DNA from 2 places in the Virgibacillus xinjiangensis genome. Region 2 is predicted to be linked to the other one. Evidence: predicted binding sites of a transcription regulator. Region 2 holds the regulator's gene; the other holds the start of a gene.
The links. The regulator Rex, encoded in region 2, represses fermentation and respiration genes when NADH is low (regulators of the CRP and FNR family bind a similar motif). The targets are predictions, from matches to a motif close to TTGTGAAATATTTCACAA.
Positions count from the first base shown of each region.

Region 1 (10,369 bases), on a different contig from region 2:
TGCGGCAAATACTGCAATACCACTCTGCCATGCACGATTCACCGCCTGTACGGCAGGATCATCCTCCGCCGATTCTACCGCTTCCGAACCGAGGGAAAGGGATAGAACGCGAATGTTATATGCGGATTGGTTATCAATACACCACTGGATACCTTCGATAACCGTTGAAAGTGAACCAGCTCCCATTTTGTCGAGTACCTTTACACCGACCAAGTTAGCTTCTGGAGCCGGTCCCTGATATTGTCCGGCAGACTGAGCGCCATTACTGGCCGCATCTCCTGCACAATGAGTACCATGCCCATTATCATCATACGTTTCGCTTCTGCCATTGACTAGGTCGGAGAAACCGAGGATGCGGTCTTCCAGGTCTGGATGTGGATGGATGCCAGTGTCTACAACGGCAATGGTTACATCTTTCCCGGTCCATCCAGCTTGCTGAAGTTGGTCTGCATGAATGGAAGGGACAGCGGTATCCAACAGAGCTGTCATCTTTCGGTCATAGTGGATTTTTTTGATATGGCTGCAGTTTGTAAGAAGATATTCAATATTCTCTACAGAGGTTTTAGCGGAACAGCTGGAGATTAGCGGAAGCTCACGAAGCTGGCTGCATTTACCTTGGATTTCACTCATCCCAGCCGTAAAAGAATTTGATTCAAACTCGATAAGGATCGGCATTTTTTTCACTTTTTTCCTGAATATTTCAATGGGACGATGCAAAAAACAGGGGATAGAGCGGAATGGACGGTAAAAACCGATCAATTCTTGCCGGACGGTCTTATCGACTTTATTACCATTTTTCCGCAGCAGTTGAATCATGGAGAAGTTCAGCAAAAAATCACCTCCTCTCTCAGAAAAGTACGTGCACTAGCATCGTACGTATCTGGATGAAAGGAGGAATGGGGAAGGTTTCCTATAGATGGAGGAAATAGGCAGAAAAAGGGTTATTCTCCCACGTTTTCTCCCATTTGCTGCAATTTGCGGATGGATTCATCGAGCATTCTGCCATAGAGATCAAGAATCGATTCGCCATAGTTATCTCCTGGCACTGCCCATTTTCCGTTCAGCTTTACCCAAGAGGGAGCTGAACCTCGATCTACCAAATCAAATCGGGGATCCGTCAATGGAAACCTGTCAGGAAGAGGTTCATTGGAAGCATACGCATAAAGGTGTTGAATGTGGGCAAGGACACCCTCTCTTGGAGAATCAAAGCTTGCGCCGGGATTATTGTTTCCTGTCGCCCCGATTCCAGCGAAGTTGTTCTGTTCGGGCTGTACGGTACCCGTAAACTGGAAGAAGTCTGTCTCATGCATCGCCTGAGCGAAGGCGATGTCTCCCCTGATTCCATAATATTCACCGATTTCAAGGTAATGGCCCCCCAGTTCTGGAGCAGCCGGATTGATTTCTAATGCATATTGGTCCATCAATTCTGGGGATAGATAGGTTGCCCCGAAAATCGAATACCCTTCTGGTTCTTCTTCTGTACCAGTGCCCATGGAGTATAGGAATGCATCTTCCACACCAGCATTTTTAACTTGTTCCAGTCTGATTTCGGCATTTCTCCTGGAAGAAAAAGCACCTGCCTGTACGCGGTACCATTGGGCGCCAGAAGTTGTAAATGGAACAATGAATGACTCGATTCCCTGCAACTGAAGATCAGCTGTACGCTGTTCGGCATTTTCCCTTGATTGAAAGGAGCCGGCGATCACCTTATAAAGAGTGCTGGTATCTTGCTTTTTTTGCAGGTCAAAAGCTCTTGCAAGCCCATTGACATGTGCCTGTGCAATACGTTGCCGCCATGCTGGGTCACTGATCAATCTGGCATCTTGCTCATTGTCGAGGAAGCCGTTCTCTGTGAGAAGAGCGGACATCGAGCTTTCCCGTAACACGTGGAAGTTTGCCTTTTTCCTGCCACGGTCCTTTAACTGATTCACTTCTGTGATTTCTTCATGCATGATATCCCGGTACCGGGCAGTAGAAGAGGATTCTGATAAACCGCTATAAATGTAATCCTCATACCCCTTCGCTGATCCGTTGAAAGCATTACAATGAATACTCAAATAGTAATCAGCCCCCCAGGCGTTCGCCTCTGTGGTACGCTGATCCAGGCTTTTGCTGACGTCCGTGGTACGGCTCATACGAACTTCCACCTCTTCATAATTGTCCGTGAGAATGCTCCGAATTTGCCGGGCGATATCCAAGACAATGTCTTTTTCCAACATCCCATTGCCCTGTGCACCCGGATCAGTCCCTCCATGGCCGGGGTCGAGATATAGTTTCATAGAAATCCTTCCTTTCCGAAAATAATGGAATCCAGTTATATACTATGGTAATAAAGTACTAGAAAATTGGGCGGCATCTAATTTTCTTTGTGAAAAAGGGGTTTCTTAGTTTTACAGGGTGAATGACAGGCGGAAATTTCTTTGATTCTCAGCTCATACCCTCGATATGCATGCCTACTTGTCGTAGAATTCCGCTTCTCCTGCCGAAAGTAATCTGCACCTGTCGACATTCCACCAGATGATGGAGGTTATCCCACAGCCACACGATATGCCAGGCAATTACCTCTCCGCAAATTCCATAGGCAAAAAATACCACGAAAAACTGAATGTGTGATAATTATCACATCAATTACTATCTATTAAATTTATTATGAATAAATAAACTAATTCATCATTCGACAAAAACTGCGTAAATACGCATAGGAGGAAGTTAGATGTCAGGACCTGGCTTAAAGCATGTGGACAGCCACTCCGCCATTCACGAGGCAGCCCTTACAGAGGCCATGGAATTAAACGAACTTCTTGAGCGGTTGCTGTTAGATGACCGGAAGGAGCAAGCATTGGAAGTAGCATATGTTGGGGTTGAACACTGGGAAACACGGACATTGAGACATGCCAAGGAAGAGGAAGAGGGACTTTACCGGGAACTACTTGAAGAATATCCGGAAATGAAGGACCAGATTACAGCCTTGACCAGGGACCATGAACTTTTGGGACTCCTCATTGAGGAGATCAAAGAATTGCTTGATACAGAAGGAGCGAGTGCTGAGGTGCTGACTCGTTTTCAATCCTTGGTACATGTTGATTTGCTGCACAATCAGGCAGAGGAACGCATTTTGCCGGAGCGCTAGTAAACCATATGGTCTTCTGTCGACATAGGAGGTACAGACAATGGAAGAAATAACAGAAAAGAAAGCAAAGTTTCTTCGGGTCCTTTCTCCGAAGCTCTATCGATTTCTCACAAGTCAGCTGGAAGAACAGTTCCACATCCACTCGTATGATATACAGCTGGAAGGCATACAGGAGGAAAATGGCATACTTGTCATCCTGCAGTATGGAGAAGGTTTTACCCATGTAGAGGAAGAGGTGTTCTCCATGGACGAGATTGAGCAGGAAGGGGAAGACTTGCAGGATTTTGTGCAAAGGACAGGGGAAGCCTGCCGGGAAGTCATGATTGCCGACTACTATAAAATGGTGAAACCTTAACATATAGAAGAAGGAGGATGCTGCTTGTTTTTCTTTGAAGAGGATGCAGGATTTGTAGAAGACCGGGAAGATTTGATTTCCATTTTGAAAATGCGTTTTGGGAAGGTTCCTCCCAAAGTTGTCGAATCCATTTATGAGATGAATGATTTGGATACTCTGGAGCGGCTGATCCTGGTGGCAGCAAATGCCCCAAGCCTCAAGGTTTTTCTGGAGGAATTGGAAGAGGGGGAAGGAAGCTTCCGTATTACCGGAGAGCGGTTCAACCCGCTTGCCAGCATGCTTGAAGAGGAGGATATGAATGGAGCGAAAAACTAATAAATTGTTCCAGTCATTAAGATATCTCCGTGAAGGAAAACGGATTAATGATGGGTGGACGGAAGAGAGCCCGCGGCCCAGAGACTCCGAGGATATCTACCGTAGAAGATGGCAGTATGACAAAGCCGTCCGTTCTACCCATGGGGTGAACTGTACGGGTTCCTGCAGTTGGAAAATCTATGTCAAGGATGGCATCATCACCTCGGAGACACAGCAGACGGATTACCCTACCACCGGCGATGACTTTCCAGAGTATGAGCCGCGTGGATGTCCAAGGGGAGCAAGCTTTTCATGGTACACATATAGCCCGATCCGTGTGAAATATCCCTATATCCGCGGGGACCTTTATGAATTGTGGAAAGCCGAGAAAGCGGAAGGCTATGGCCCTGTAGCTGCCTGGGAAAACATTGTCAACCATCCGGAAAAACGGGAGAAATATGTGAAAGCGCGAGGAAAAGGCGGCTTTGTCCGGGCGGATTGGAGGGAAATGTGCGAAATCATTGCAGCATCGACCATCCATACCATCAAGCAGTACGGGCCTGACCGTGTAACAGGGTTCAGCCCGATACCAGCCATGTCCATGGCCAGTTACTCAGCGGGAACCCGCTTCCTGTCGTTGATTGGCGGTACCATCCTCAGCTTCTATGACTGGTATGCCGATCTTCCGCCCGCTTCGCCTCAAGTGTGGGGGGAACAAACAGATGTGCCGGAAAGTGCCGACTGGTATAACTCCAAATACTTCATCATTTGGGGAACGAACCTGCCACAAACACGGACACCTGATGCACATTTCATGGTGGAATCCCGCTACAACGGCACAAAGGTTGTTGGCGTGAGTCCGGACTATGCGGAGTACGATAAATTTGCCGACCTATGGCTTCCTGCTAAGGCCGGAACCGACGGGGCAATGGCAATGGCAATGACGCATGTCATCCTGAAAGAATTTTACGTAAACAAACAGACTCCGTACTTTATCGATTATGTAAAGAAATTCACGGACCTTCCGTACTTGGTACTTTTAGATGAGGATGAAAAAGGAATCCGTTCCGACCGCTTCCTGCGTACGGCAGATCTTGGCAGCGAAGAAGAGCTTGGGGAATGGAAAACACTGGTTTGGGATGCCTCCACGAAACAGCCTGAAGCACCGAATGGCAGTCAAGGACACCGGTGGGACGGCAGCAGCAATTGGAACTTGGAATTGGAAAAAGAAGATGGATCCTTCATTGATCCCCAGCTGAGCTTCATCAATGAATCCGATGAAACAGCTATGGTCCGCTTCCCTAATTTTTCGGGAGAAAGCGGAGGATCGGTCGAACGCGGTGTACCGGTGAAACATATTACAGATAAAGACGGCAACGTGCGAAAAGCTGTCACCGTCTATGATTTGATGATGGCCCACACGGGGGTGAACAGAGGCCTGCCGGGTGATTATCCAAAAGATTATAACGATCCGAAGGCATACACACCTGCATGGCAGGAGGGGATCACCAGTGTGAACCGCAACCATGTAATCAAAGTGGCCAAGGAGTTCGCCGACACGGCTGCACGCACCAATGGAAAATCAATGATTGCGATGGGCGGTGGAACGAACCATTGGTATCACAGTGACCAAATCTATCGTTCCATTCTCAATCTAGTACTGCTTACCGGTTCCCAAGGTGTGAATGGCGGGGGCTGGGCCCACTATGTCGGACAGGAAAAAGTACGACCGCTTGAGGGGTGGCAGCAAATTGCCTTTGCAGGCGACTGGCAAAAGCCTCCGCGTCATCAGAATGGTACGTCTTTTTTCTACTTTGCCACCGACCAATTCCGTTACGAAACTAATATTGATAACGGAGACGCCGAGTGGGGCGGCAAATATAATAATATGCATCCTGCTGATTTGAATGCAATGGCTGTACGGATGGGATGGCTGCCATCTTTTCCGCAATTCACCCAGAATTCCATTGACCTGGTAAAGGAAAGCAAGGAACGCGGGGCAGAGACGAATGAAGATGTGGTCCAGGATGTCGTCCGTCAAATCAAGGATGGAAAGATAGATTGGTCCATTGAAAACCCGGATGATCCGAGAAACTTTCCTAAGGTGTTTTTCAACTGGCGTTCCAACCTGCTGGGTGACAGTGGGAAAGGACATGAATATTTCGCCAGGCATCTGATCGGTGGGGAAGACCAGGTGCTGACCGATACGGAAAATTCCTGGCAGCCGGAGACGATCAATGTTCCGGAAGAAGCTCCAAAAGGTAAAACGGATTTATTCGTCAGTGTCGATTTCCGGATGACCAGTTCCGGGCTGTTCTCCGACATTGTGCTTCCAGCTGCGACCTGGTATGAAAAATATGATCTCAGCAGCACAGACTTGCACCCATTCGTCCATCCGTTCAACCCGGCCATTTCTCCACCATGGCAGGCGAAAAGCGACTGGAATACTTTTCGTGAAATAGCGAAAGTATTCTCCGAGCTGGCCGAAGAACATCTGCCGGCAACGGAGGAATTGATGATGACACCGCTGGCACATGATACCCCGGGAGAAATCTCCCAGGCTCTTGGCAAGGTCAAGGATTGGCGCAAAGGAGAGACTGAGCCGGTACCAGGCAAGACCATGCCGAATCTGCAGGTCGTTCAGCGGGATTACCCGAGGGTTTATGAAAAAATGACAACAATCGGACCGGAAATCAAGAAAGGCTACGGTTCCAAAGGCGTTACAATTCCAGGTGAAGAAGTATATGAAGAGCTTGGAAAGCGGGTTGGTATTTCAAGGCGTGAAGGAATAGGCAAAGGGCTGCCAGATCTTTATACGGACAGGCAAGCGATCGAAGCCATCCTGTTGATGTCGGGTGCCACCAATGGCAAGCGGGCGACTGCTGGATGGAAGTCACTCGAGAAGAAGACTGGCCAGGACCTATCCGATATTGCTGAAGGTAGGGAAGAGGAGGAATTCAACCTCAACGATCTGACCGTTCAGCCAAGGCACGCTATCTCCACACCAGTATGGAGCGGACTGGAGAAAGACAACCGGAGGTATTCGCCATTTACTGTCAATACAGAATACAACATTCCTTGGCGGACATTGACAGGCAGACAGAGCTTTTATCTGGACCATGAGATGATTTTAGATTTCGGGGAAGGCCTGCCACTGTACATTCCGCCGCTAGCACATCGACCGTTCCTGGAAAATGAAAAAGGGGTGGAGGAGAACGGAGAATCGATTACCGTCCGTTACTTGACCCCCCATCAGAAGTGGGGCATCCATACCATGTTTACCGATACGACACAGATGTCGACCCTGTTCCGCGGTTGGCAGACGGTATGGATGAATGAAAATGATGGGCATGCAATTGGACTGAAAGATAATGACTGGATTGAAGTGTACAACCGGAATGGTGCTATTTCTGCAAGGGTGGTCTTGACCTACCGTATCCCACAGGGAATGGCTTATATGTATCATGCGCAGGATCGTACGCTAGGTGTACCGGGCACCTCCATCAATAAAAAGCGGGGCGGAACCCATAACAGTGTGACCCGGATCTCTTTGAAACCGACGCATATGATCGGCGGCTATTCACAGCTGAGCTATGGATTCAACTACTATGGACCGACCGGCCATCAGCGTGACACGATGGCAGTCATCAGAAAACTGAAGGAGGTAGATTGGCTTGAGGATTAAGGCACAGGTAGCGATGGTGATGCACTTGGATAAGTGCATCGGCTGTCATACATGTTCCGTCACGTGCAAAAATACGTGGACAAATCGTCCGGGAACAGAATACATGTGGTTCAACAATGTGGAAACCCGTCCAGGTCCCGGTTATCCGAAAAGCTGGGAGGATACCGATCGTTACAAGGGCGGCTGGGAAATGAAAAACGGGAAGCTGCGGCTCAAAGCCGGCGGTCCCGTTTCCAAACTCGCCAAGATTTTCTATAATCCAAACATGGCCACAATGGAAGACTACTATGAACCATGGACATATGATTATGATAACCTTCTTCATAGCCCGAAAAGGGAAAATCTCCCTGTCGGCAGGCCGAAATCCCAAATAACCGGTAAATATATGGACAAACCGGAATGGGGCTCCAACTGGGATGATGACCTGGCGGGCGGCAGTGAGGTCGTTCCGCTGGACCCGAACGTACAGGAACTTCAAGAACACATTTCCATGGAATATGAGAAGACTTTCATGATGTATCTTCCGAGGATTTGTGAGCATTGCTTGAATCCATCCTGTGTCGCATCCTGTCCATCCGGTGCGCTATATAAACGTGATGAAGACGGGATTGTTCTGGTTGATCAGGATGCCTGCCGTGGTTGGCGTTTTTGTATGAGCGGCTGCCCGTATCACAAAGTTTATTATAATTGGAACACTCATAAAGCAGAGAAATGCAATTTCTGTTATCCGAGAACAGAAGCAGGGCTTCCTACTATCTGTTCAGAAACCTGTGTCGGAAGGATCCGTTATATTGGGGTAGTGCTCTATGACGCGGACAAGGTAAAAGAAGCGGCATCTGTAGAAGACCCGCAGGATCTCTATGAAGCTCAGCTTGGCTGTTTTCTTGATCCTTTTGATCCGGATATACAGGAAAAGGCAAGAGAAGCAGGGATCAATGACGCTTGGATTGAAGCTGCACAGGAATCTCCTGTCTACAAAATGGCAATTAAATGGAAGATCGCTCTTCCGCTCCACCCTGAATACCGCACCATGCCTATGGTATGGTATGTACCACCGCTCAGTCCGATCATGAACCATATCACCAATGAAGATGAACTGAGTACAGACGGGTATATTCCTGCCGTCGATCAAATGAGGATACCGATGGAGTATTTGGCATCATTGCTCTCGGCAGGTGATAAGGAAGTAATCCGTAAAGTTCTGTTGAAACTGACAGCAATGCGTGTGCTCATGCGTGGACAGACGGTCGGTGATGTGGATGAATTCAGACAGAGTGAACTCGTGCAAGAGGCGGGAACCACACCAGAAGAACTTCAAGATATGGCCAGACTGCTGGGGATTGCGAAATATAATGAGCGTTTTGTCATTCCGACTGGAAGAAGAGAAATGGATGATGACAATTATTATGAACAAGGTGCCTGCAGCTTGGAAGACTTGGCTCCGCCAGAAGGTGTCATGGCTACCTTCGGGAGGGATTAAACAATGGACCAAGATCAGCGTGCTGTTCTTCTGATTGCATCGCGTCTCCTCGGTTATCCTGAGGAGACGGATGTTCAGGAAGAAGAGGAAATGGATGCTTTTGTCGAGGAGAAAATATCATCTCTAAGATTGAGACAGGACCTTAAAGCCGCATATGCACCTATTTTGAGGCTCCCTGTACATGTGCGCCGGGAGTTGTATGTGTCGAGCTTCGATTTGAAATCGAAGCTGGGGCTTTACCTGACGGCACACGAACTAGGAGACAGTCCAAAACGTGGAGCTGCCCTCATCCGTCTGCAGAATATCCTGGCCGATGCAGGCTATGCCGGGGTGGAAGGAGAGCTGGCAGATTATATACCGCTATTGTTCGAGTTTCTTGCAATCACAGAGGAAAACCCCGACCATCAGCGGCTTGTCAGAAGGCTTGCTGTTGCAATCAAGCGAATGTCTGACCATATCCATGATAGCCCGTTCGCCAAAATTCTGGAAGTATTGAGGGATTATGTTTTCCCGGAACCGACCAAAGCGGAAATAGAGAAGCTGGAATTCGAACGGGAAGAGGCGGATTTGGAAGAGCTGCCATACCCGATTATGTACCAGTGATTCTTATATTCACATCAATATCTGAAGGGGTGATTTGATGCCAGAAGTTTTCTGGTGGGTAGTCTATCCATATGTAACATTAATGATGATGCTCCTTGGATTGCTGTACCGATACGCATTCCGGCAGCTCAGTTGGGCGGCCCCTTCCACGGAATTCCTGGAAAAGAAATGGTTGAGTATTGGCTCCCCTCTTTTTCACTGGGGAATCATCTTCGCTTTTATCGGCCATGTCATGGGGATTATTATTCCCCTGGAATTCTATTATGCTGTCGGGATCAATGACCACCAGTATCATAGTCTCGCGCTTGCCGGTGGGGGAGTAGCAGCTATCATGGTCATGGCTGGGTTGATTATTCTCTTAATCAGGAAGATCATCTTCGACCCTGTTCGAATCCGAGCAAGTTTTGCAGATTTCTTTTCTCTTATAGCCCTTTTGCTGGTCGCGGGAACAGGTACGTGGGTGACTTTGGTATACAATACCGGGCCTATACCATATGATTATCGACAGGCAATAGGCCCATGGTTCCGCAGTCTGTTCGTTCTGCAGCCGAAATATGAATTGATGGCAGCGGCTCCCATGGTTTTCAAAATCCATGTTATTGCGGCTTTCGGCTTGTTTGCTTCCATACCGTTCACGAGCCTGGTCCACTTCTACAGTCTGCCTGTGAGTTATCCGACTAGAGCTCCGCAGCAATATCGGTCAAGGTCGAATTATAAGCGGAAAGGAAATGAAACACCTGGGGCATGATCAACTGGCACCGGAAGCCGGACGGCTTCCGGTGTTTTTCTTTTATAGCAATCCTGTCAGTATACCAGCTGCAA
Region 1 covers NZ_JBHRSA010000041.1:166,514-176,882, reverse strand. Annotated here, with positions in the region: gene ACFOGI_RS10275 (S8 family peptidase) at 1-831, opposite strand, end outside; gene ACFOGI_RS10270 (N-acetylmuramoyl-L-alanine amidase) at 942-2,279, opposite strand; gene ACFOGI_RS10265 (hemerythrin domain-containing protein) at 2,714-3,130, shown strand; gene ACFOGI_RS10260 (hypothetical protein) at 3,171-3,485, shown strand; gene ACFOGI_RS10255 (hypothetical protein) at 3,510-3,800, shown strand; gene ACFOGI_RS10250 (nitrate reductase subunit alpha) at 3,784-7,464, shown strand; gene narH (nitrate reductase subunit beta) at 7,454-8,944, shown strand; gene narJ (nitrate reductase molybdenum cofactor assembly chaperone) at 8,948-9,547, shown strand; gene narI (respiratory nitrate reductase subunit gamma) at 9,585-10,295, shown strand; gene ACFOGI_RS10230 (prenyltransferase) at 10,338-10,369, opposite strand, start outside.
Region 1: ACFOGI_RS10265 (hemerythrin domain-containing protein) is a predicted target of Rex. The motif match lies at 2,608-2,625, and genes of this name have one in related genera.

Region 2 (10,369 bases):
TGCACCCATGTTTTCAAAAGCATCTTCCAGTTCGATTTCCTTGGCGATTGTCACACCGTCATTGGTAATCAGCGGGGAACCGAATTTCTTATCCAACACGACATTGCGGCCCTTTGGCCCTAATGTAACTTTTACTGCATCTGCCAAAGTATCTACACCGCGAAGCATGGCGCGGCGAGCGTCTTCACTGAATTTAATGTCTTTAGCCATAATATATATCCTCCTTGAAAATAATTTTTGGTTTTATTAAGTATATTTATATTCTTCTGTTTAGCTAACTACTGCCAGGATGTCGCTTTCACGAAGAATTAAGTATTCGGTACCTTCATGGTTCACTTCTGTACCGGCAAACTTAGAGAAGATGATACGGTCTCCTTCAGAAACCTCAAGTGCCACTCTTTCTCCATTGTCTGCAACTTTACCAGAACCGACGGCTACAACTTTTCCTTCCTGCGGTTTTTCTTGTGCAGAATCTGGAAGTACGATACCGCTTGCAGTTTTTTCTTCTTGTTCTACAAGCTCAATTACAACGCGATCTCCTAGTGGTTTAATCATGTAGAAAGCCTCCTTAATCCTCTTTGAATTAAATTTATTAGCACTTGGAAGTGCTGAGTGCTAATCACAGTTTATATAATAAATAATTCGATTTAAAAATGCAAGCATTGTAACTGTAAATTTTTATATAATTTTGGTAACCATGGTCAACCCATTTAAGGAGGTATAAGTCCGGGTTGCGGTCATTCTATTATAATAGATGTAGCAGGTATGATAAAATGATTACTATGCATGAAATCACCTCCTGCATGGGGGCTTTATCCGGCAGGGATTTTTGCCGCCCGCTGGCATGCGATAAACTTTTTAAAGGAGTCGTTACACATTGCCGAAACGCTATTGGTGGGTTATCGCAACTTATATTATCATGCAGTTTTCTGCAATAATTGGTGCACCAGTTTTATATGCTGTTTTTCCGATTACTGATTTCGAGGCTGTCATCTATTGGTCCATTCTCAGTTTCATTGCGGCACTGATTGTTACCATCTTACTGATGAAGCCAGACATGCAGGCCGGAAATTCCAGAGATGCATCGTCCTTGGGCACAGTGGTCATATGGTCCATTTTAGGAGTGTTCATGGCCTTCGCAGCCCAGACGATTGCTGGACTGATTGAAATGGAATTGCTCGGGATTGAATCTGGTTCGGAGAATACCCAGCAGATTATGGATATTACGAGGGCCGCTCCAATTTTTATGGTGATCCCGGCATTGATTGCTCCAATTTTGGAAGAAATTATCTTTCGTAAGATCATTTTTGGAAGTTTATATAAACGGATGAATTTTTTCTTCGCTGCGTTACTGTCCGCATTGGTCTTCGGCTTGATCCACTTGGATCCTACCCATATTTTGGTCTATGCTTCCATGGGATTCGTCTTTGCGTTTCTCTATGTACACACCAAACGGATCATTGTACCGATCATTGTGCATGCAGCGATGAATACCATAGTTGTTCTGGCCCAGTACGGGCTTACTCCTGAGGAGATTGAGCGTATGCAACGGCAATTGGAACAGCAGATGATACTGATAGGAGGTTAAGTATGAGAGTTTCCCCGCTCACTTCGGCAATTATCTATTTTGCCATGGGTGCCGTTTTTATATACGCAGCCATTCAGACAGCAGATGAAACCATTTGGAATTTTACCACCATACTGCTTGCGGTGGTTGCTACCATGGATTTCGGAGTCGCCATCCGTATGGTGAACATCCATTTACAAATCAAAAAGAAAAATAAAAAGGATTAATCATTTCCGGCTACAGAAAAACCTGTCGAATCAACGTTCGACAGGTTTTTTCCATTATTCCGGTGTATCAAGCGGGTAGTGTTTCAAGAAATAAACCAACGCTTGCAGTTCCACAGCGAGATCAATATGGTGAACACGCACATGGGACGGCACCGTAATCCTTGCCGGGGTGAAGTTGAGGATTCCTTCTACACCGAACTCGACAAGGCGCTCTGTTACACGTTCAGCTTCCACTGCTGGAATCGTAAGGATTGCCACTTTCATCCCTTCCATCCTTTGTTCCATTTCATCTATATGATAGACGGGTACTCCTCCTATATCCGTTCCTACCTTTTGCGGATCCGCATCGAAAGCCGCTTTTATCTTTATATTATTGTTCTTCATAAAATTATAATTCAAGAATGCTGTACCAAGGTTACCTACACCAATCAGTGCAACCTCTGTAATCTCATTCTGATCCAATGTCTCCCGGAAAAAGCCCAGAAGGTATTCCACATTATATCCATATCCTTTTTTTCCTAGTGCGCCAAAATAGGAAAAGTCTCTTCGGATGGTGGCAGAATCCACTTTAACCGCTTCACTCAGTTCCTTGGAAGACACACGGGCTTTCCCCTGCTGATTAAGGTTATTTAAAAAACGGTAATATAATGGCAGACGTTTGGCAGTTGCCTGTGGGATGTTATCTTGTACCATAACTATTCCTCTTTTCCATTCTTGATTAATGGCTCACTTACATTTTACCAGAAAAAAAGAGAAAAGTCGTGATTGTTTTCACAAGTTGATTGCCTGGTTGATTCCATATAAGATAGACTTGAATAGATGAGGTGAACAAAATGATATTAATGCAGTTGAATGGAGTTTCCAAATCCTTTGGGGCTGAGGAAATTTTACGCAACGTAAAAATAGAGATAAAAGACCGTGATCGAATTGCGATTGTTGGCAGGAATGGTGCCGGCAAATCGACTCTCCTTAAAATAATGGCCGGTGAGTTTACATACGATGAGGGAGACATCTTCCAGCCGAAGGAAACAACCATCGGTTATCTCTCACAGCACACTTCCCTGGAGTCGGACAAAACAATCTGGGAAGAGATGCTGGAGGTATTCCAGCATCTGATCGACCGTGAGAAGGAATTGAGGGAGCTCGAGCAAAAAATGGGCGGCAACCTGCCGTCTGATGAATCACAAAAGCTGTTGGAAGAGTACGACCGCCTCCAGCAGGCCTTCCAGCGCGATGGCGGTTATATGTATGAAGCGGAGATCAAGGCAGTTCTGAGCGGACTGAATTTCCAGGACTACAGTTATGACACCGCCATCCGGGAATTGAGCGGAGGACAGAAGACCCGCCTGGCTCTTGGGAAGCTTCTGTTAATGAAGCCTCACTTGCTTATATTGGATGAGCCCACCAACCATTTGGACATCGATACGCTTGGTTGGCTGGAAAATTACCTGAACGGGTATCCAGGCGCCATTGTCATTGTCTCGCATGACCGGTATTTTCTCGATAAAACAGTAAATATAGTTTATGAGGTCTCCAGACACCGGACGAAAAAATATCATGGCAGCTACAGTAAATTCTTGGAACAGAAAGCCAGGGATTATGAACAAGAGCTCAAAGAGTATGAGAAACAACAGACAGAGATCAAGAAGATGGAAGACTTCATCCAGCGGAATATTGCGCGTGCTTCCACCACCAAGCGAGCGCAAAGCAGACGGAAACAGCTGGAGAAAATGGAAATAGTGGATAAGCCACTAGGTGATGAGGCATCTGCCAATTTCTCCTTCCAAATCAAGAGAAGAAGTGGCAACGATGTACTCAGGTTAAATAACCTCAGTTTCCGCTATGAAGAGGACAGCAAGCCTCTCTTCTCCAATGTTGACCTGGAGGTGAACCGCGGAGAAAGGATTGCCCTGGTCGGCCCGAATGGAGTCGGGAAAACCACCCTGTTGAAGATCATCATGGGGAAACACCAGCCAATTGAGGGGAAGATACAGGAAGGTACGAATGTCCAGATAGGATATTATGATCAGGAGCAGGCAGACCTCTTCTCCTCCAAGACCGTGCTGGATGAATTATGGGATGAGCATCGCACCGTGAATGAGAAGGATATCCGAACCATTCTAGGCAACTTTCTTTTTTCAGGAGATGATGTGCTTAAACCAGTCGATTCCTTGAGCGGTGGGGAAAAAGCCCGACTCGCCCTTGCCAAACTGATGATGCAGAAAGCGAACTTGCTGATTTTGGATGAGCCCACCAACCATTTGGATATTAATAGTAAAGAAGTACTGGAAGCAGCCCTTCAAGATTTTCCGGGGACCATCCTATTTGTTTCCCATGACCGTTATTTTATCAATCGCATAACTGACCAGGTGGCTGAAATGAGACAGGATGGCATGACTGTCTACCTTGGGGATTACGATTATTATATGGAGAAAAAGGCGGAGGAAGCGGAAATAGCCAGACTTCAACAGACAGAGGAAGTCGTCCATAAAGCTGATCAGAAAGCACGTGACTATCGGCAAGATAAGAAGATACAAAGAGAAGAACGTAAGAAGCAAAGGCGTATACAGGAAGTCGAGGAAGAAGTGGAAAAACTGGAAGCAGACCTTGTCCTGCTTGAGAAGCAGATGGCTGAGCCGGAAGTCTATCAAGATCATGAAAAAGCGCTGGAACTTACAAAGCAGACCAGTGATCTTAAGCGGGATATAGACCTGTTAATGGAAGAATGGACCGCTCTGCAGGAGGATTAGACAACCCCTCTGCGAAGCTAATGGAATAATAGCATTTCTTTATTATAAAAGGCTTAGAGAATCTCTATCTCTAAGCCTTTTTCTCTGCATTTATATAAAACATGTGTTATGAGACTAGACTGCCTCTCTGCAGTTATAATGTACATGGTGGATAGCCATGCAGTAATTTGTCATTTGAACAAGTAGTCATTCTGTATCGTATGTTCTACTGCAACACGATAGATAAGGCCGAAGCCGATCATCGTTGACAACACACTGCTTCCACCATAACTGACCAGGAGAAGCGGAATCCCTGTGATCGGCATAATACCAAGGGTCATACCGATGTTCTGAAAGACATGGATCAACAGGACACTGAAGTAGCCAAAACACAAATAAGCACCGAATGGAGAATGACTATACGTATTCAACCCTAGAGTTACAAGTTTGTATAAGAGCATAAAATAGAGGAAGATGACCAGTGCACTACCGATGAAGCCGAAACTTTCTCCTATCACCGAAAAGATAAAATCAGTATGGGCTTCAGGATATGGCACCTCCAGATTATCCATCCCTTTACCGAACAGCTGCCCGGAGCCAAGTGCCATATAGGCCCGATCAAAGTGGAATGTCGCATCACTTGATTGCTGTGTCGGATCGAACCAGGTGAGAATTCTGTTAATCTGGTATCCTTTTATACCGATCGTATCCTGTGCCAGCTGAGGAAAACGGATGATAAATCCAAGCAGGGCAGCAATCGACGCCGTACTTGCTGCAACAAGTGTCATAATGATTTTCCAACTGATGCCTGAAAGAATAATAAACATGCCAAGGACAAATACATAGACCATTGCCGTCCCGAAATCAGGCTGCATCATGATTAATACTACTGGCATGGCAACTATCAATACAAGTTTACCCAGTAAAAAAGTATCTGATTTTAAAGTTGGAGCAACATGTTTAGACCTATGCCGGCTCACGGTTGCTGCCAAGAAGAGAATCGTCGACATTTTAACAAATTCACCCGGTTGCAAGGACAAGCCTGGAAATTGGAACCAACTTTTGGCTCCATTGACAGGATAGGCAATACTTGCCGGGCTAATCAATAGTAAAAACAGAACAAAAACACCGAAGATGTAGATGAAGGTACTGGCCTTATATAGCTGGTCTAAATCGAAATACTGAATGGCCGCGACAAGACAGGCCCCTATCAAAAACCAAAGCACCTGTTTCAGTACAAAATTTTCGTTCCCATACTGCTCAAGCTGCTGAGCATTATAGATGGCCAACAGACTTACACACACAAACATGATGAACAGAATGATCAAATCACTCTGCATATAATAGGATTGCTTCTTATTCATTATCGTATCACCAAATTTCTCTCCGCTTCCCCAGATTTGTCCACAAGCAATTATTCTGATGAACCTTTTAACATAAAGTTGCCAACAAGGTTATGCACACTATCCACAACCAGAACGCAAGTTATCCACTATTTCTGTCCACACCGCCGACTCTCTATGAACAGTATATCATACAGGTTACCCACATAATTGTGGACAACCTGTTTATTTTAATAACAGGGACGCATTGGCATTCAAGTCGAGTTTTGCCGTATTCCCTCGTTCATAAGAAATCGCTCCTGCAGCCGCAATCATGGCAGCATTGTCCGTACACAGCTTCAATGACGGTATCTTTAAAGGGATTCCTGTACCACTGAATTTCTGATCCAATGATTTACGCAAACCTTGATTCGCAGCAACCCCCCCTGCAACAATCACCTGCTCCACCTGATACTCTTCAGCAGCCCGAAGTGTCTTTTCTGTCAGCACTTCTACAACGCTTGCTTGGAAGCTCGCGGCAACATCTTCTTTTTTTATTATTTCTCCCCGCTGCTTTCCATTGTGAATTTTATTGATGACAGCCGATTTCAATCCACTGAAACTGAAATCATAACTGCCTGCCTCCAACCAAGCCCTTGGAAAGTCGATGCTTTCTTCTCCTTCAGAGGCCAACCGATCGATATGCGGCCCGCCAGGATATGGCAATTCGAGCATCCGAGCAACTTTGTCATAAGCCTCACCTGCTGCGTCGTCCCGTGTTTCCCCGATAACTTGGTACTCTCCGTGGGCACGCATCAATACAAGCTCTGTATGGCCGCCTGAAACGATTAAAGCGAGCAACGGAAAGGTGAATTCGCTCTCCAATCGATTAGCATAGATATGACCAGCTATATGATGGACACCGATCAACGGCTTATGTTTGGCAAATGCCAAAGCTTTCGCTGTATTAACCCCGACTAAAAGAGCACCGACTAGTCCAGGACCTTCTGTTACTGCAATCGCATCAATATCTTCCCAGTCCATCTCTGCCTGGTTGAATGCCTCTTCCAACACAAGCGTTATTTGCTCTACATGATGCCGTGAAGCGATTTCTGGAACGACTCCGCCAAACCGTTTATGACTTTCGATTTGGGAAGCAACCACATTGGAAATGATTTCTCTTCCATTTTTAACAATAGCAACCGCCGTTTCATCACAGCTTGTCTCGATTCCTAATATATTCACATCTTTTTTCATCGCAGATTCACCCACATTACTATAGCGTCTTCCTGGTTATCCGTATAATAGTTTCTTCGGATTCCGCCAGGTACAAGGCCAAATTTTCGATATAACTTTTGAGCAGTTAGATTGGATTTCCGGACTTCTAGTGACAACCGGCTAACCCCCATCATGGTCATTTGCTGCAGTACATACTGAAACAGCATTTGTCCCAGTTTTCTTCCGCGGTATTCCGGATGGATAGCTATATTGGTGATCTGAGCATCCTCGAATACCACCCAAGTGCCTGCATAGCCTGCAATTACCTTCTCCACTTCAATAACAAAATAATGGGCATGCCGATTATCGACCAGTTCCTGATAAAAAATATCAGTTGTCCAAGGAGTGGCAAAAGAAGCTCGCTCTACATCAAGAACTTGATCGACATCCTCAGTTCCCATTTTTCTTATGATCCCGGCCGTCATTTTTCTTGTTCCTTTTGGGCTTCCAGCCACTTAGCTTCTGCTTCCGCCAAACGTAGATAGTTCGGGACAAGGGTATGCTTGTCATCTTTCTCTTTCCCCATAGCCGCTAGAGCCAAATGGCCAGCCTTGGGCATATGATATGGAGCATCCGGGATAACCGCAAGATCCCCAAAATATTGTCTGATCCGTTCACCGTGCTTGGCAATATCCGGACTTATAAACAGAACCTTTTTCTCTCTGGCCGCCACATCTTCGAGCAAATCTTCCATAGGGAGGTTGGCCTCTTCCCTTATAAGTGACATCCGCTCATTCCCCCACTCGAAGACACCACTATATACCAGTCCACGCCGCGCATCAAAAAAGGGACAGACCATTCCATTGAAAAAGCGTCCCTGATAACTGAGCACTTCCAAACTGGACACCCCTGTTACTGGGATGCCTAGGGCCCATGCCATCGATTTAGCAGTAGAAAGGCCGATACGCACGCCTGTATATGAACCGGGACCCTTTGCCACCACAATTTGGTCCAAGTCTTCCGGCTTCATACTTACTTCTTCCATTAACTGTTGGATAGCAGGCATCAGCCGGACGGAATGGTTTTTCGCCAAATTTGTCATTATTTCTCCTATTAACTGTCCATCCTTTAAAATGGCTACCCCCATTATCTGATTCGATGTATCAATTGCAAGTGTGTTCATAGTTATAAAATGCTCCTTACTTTAGACACCAGCACGCAGCAACTCTCGGACAACCCTGTTGTAATGTTTGCCCCGCGGGGTGAATTCCAATGTTCTTATATTTTCGTCTACATAGTTGATTTTTATTGCCAATCTCTCTTCCGGCAATATGTCATCAATAAATTGAGGCCATTCTATGATGGACACACCGTCTCCATGCAAGTACTCATCTAAACCAATATCCTCTTCAGAGCCCTCCAGACGATAAACATCCATGTGATACAAAGGGATTTCTCCCTCGTACTCTTTTACAATTGTAAAGGTAGGACTACTGACAGTCCGCTCAATCCCCAACCCTTCAGCAATTCCCTTTGTAAACGTCGTCTTACCTGCCCCTAAATCCCCTTCCAATGTCAGGACATCACCGGGTTTCAATAGAGAAGCAAGTCTAACTGCGAGCTGTATCGTTTCCAGGTCTGTATTAGTCTGTACTTTTTCTGTCATTATGTCACCTACTTTAAATGGGTGTATCCTTCTTTATATAATGGAGTCTTTCCATTAGCCGTCTCTAAGTAAACATGGGAGGATTGCGGCCGAGCTACATATCCTATTCGGGTGATTGGTGTATTTGTATTTTCTGCCGCTTCTCTTACACTTTCCCAGTCTTCTTTTGCTACAGTACCAACAAGTTCAAAGTCTTCTCCACCGTACAGCTTCCATTTATATTGCAACTGGGTCGGAAATTGGGAATAGTGAGTACTGACAGGAAGAGCAGTCTCCTTCACCACCATTGTTAGCTGGGAGGCTTCCGCAATTTCATTCAGTTCACTTGCAAGGCCATCACTGATATCATTCAGAGATACCCGACGTACCCCTTGAAGCTCCGCAGCGAATTCTGCTCTGGGAGATGGCATGCGGTGCCGCCGTATAAAATAGTCTTCCTCCACATATTCCCCTTTATTGGTTAGGATATGAAAGCCGGCCTGCGAATCGCCAAGTGATCCTGTGACAAATATAACATCGCCTTCACGGGCGGAACTACGATATCTGGCCTTTCCCGAATCGGTATATCCGATGACGGTAATAGAGATAGAGAGCTCCGAGCCTGACACCGTATCCCCACCGATTAAATCCATCTGATACATGGATGCCAAGTAATCCATCCCGGAAAATATTCTTGTCACACTTTCAGCCTTCAAATCACTTGGGATCACGATGGAAGTCAAATAAAAAGCAGGTGTAGCACCCATTGCAGCCAAATCACTAATATTCGCTGCAAGTGCCCGGTAACCTGCATGGAACAGAGACATCGTATGCTTGGAAAAATGGACATTTTCCACCATTGTATCTACCGAGGTAACTATGTCCCTATTCTGCTGTCGAAAAACAGCAGCATCATCCCCAACTCCTCTTAGCAGTGTTGGCTGCCTATAATATTTTTGCTTGATTGAATCAATAAATGAAAATTCATCCATATGGGCCTCACCACTTCTTTAGTCTCTATTCATGATAGCAAAAAGACACGTAAAAAGGAAAATAAAAGTCGGAGGTAGTAAGCGGAAGAAAAAAGAAGAGATGATAGCGGACAACATTGTTAAATATCAAAATCCGTATAAATTAAAAAAACACACGATTGACTTCAAATCATGTGTGATGATGTATGTATATAAAAGTGGCGGTCCGGACGGGACTCGAACCCGCGACCTCCTGCGTGACAGGCAGGCATTCTAACCAACTGAACTACCGGACCGTATAAAACTTTCTTGCATTTCAGTACCACTATTAAAGATATTGGTTGCACTTGCAGTACTACTATTAAAGATATTGGTTGCACTTGCAGTACCACTATTAAAGATATTGGTTGCGGGAGCAGGATTTGAACCTGCGACCTCTGGGTTATGAGCCCAACGAGCTACCAGACTGCTCCATCCCGCGATATGAATAAAAATCTTACTGCCTGGCAGCGTCCTACTCTCGCAGGGACAAAGTCCCAACTACCATCGGCGCTGGAGAGCTTAACTTCTGTGTTCGGCATGGGAACAGGTGTGACCTCTCCGCCATCGCCGCCAGACAATTTGATATAAGGTTGGACAAAAGCTTTCGCTTTGTTCATACCTTCAAGACTAAATAAGAGGCAATACCGT
Region 2 covers NZ_JBHRSA010000056.1:60,776-71,144, forward strand. Annotated here, with positions in the region: gene groL (chaperonin GroEL) at 1-210, opposite strand, end outside; gene groES (co-chaperone GroES) at 271-555, opposite strand; gene ACFOGI_RS15395 (CPBP family intramembrane glutamic endopeptidase) at 878-1,588, shown strand; gene ACFOGI_RS15400 (YdiK family protein) at 1,591-1,794, shown strand; gene ACFOGI_RS15405 (redox-sensing transcriptional repressor Rex) at 1,849-2,487, opposite strand; gene ACFOGI_RS15410 (ABC-F family ATP-binding cassette domain-containing protein) at 2,628-4,544, shown strand; gene ACFOGI_RS15415 (FtsW/RodA/SpoVE family cell cycle protein) at 4,715-5,887, opposite strand; gene tsaD (tRNA (adenosine(37)-N6)-threonylcarbamoyltransferase complex transferase subunit TsaD) at 6,092-7,102, opposite strand; gene rimI (ribosomal protein S18-alanine N-acetyltransferase) at 7,099-7,548, opposite strand; gene tsaB (tRNA (adenosine(37)-N6)-threonylcarbamoyltransferase complex dimerization subunit type 1 TsaB) at 7,545-8,246, opposite strand; gene tsaE (tRNA (adenosine(37)-N6)-threonylcarbamoyltransferase complex ATPase subunit type 1 TsaE) at 8,268-8,729, opposite strand; gene thiL (thiamine-phosphate kinase) at 8,738-9,700, opposite strand; tRNA gene ACFOGI_RS15445 (tRNA-Asp) at 9,899-9,975, opposite strand; tRNA gene ACFOGI_RS15450 (tRNA-Met) at 10,084-10,160, opposite strand; rRNA gene rrf (5S ribosomal RNA) at 10,181-10,296, opposite strand.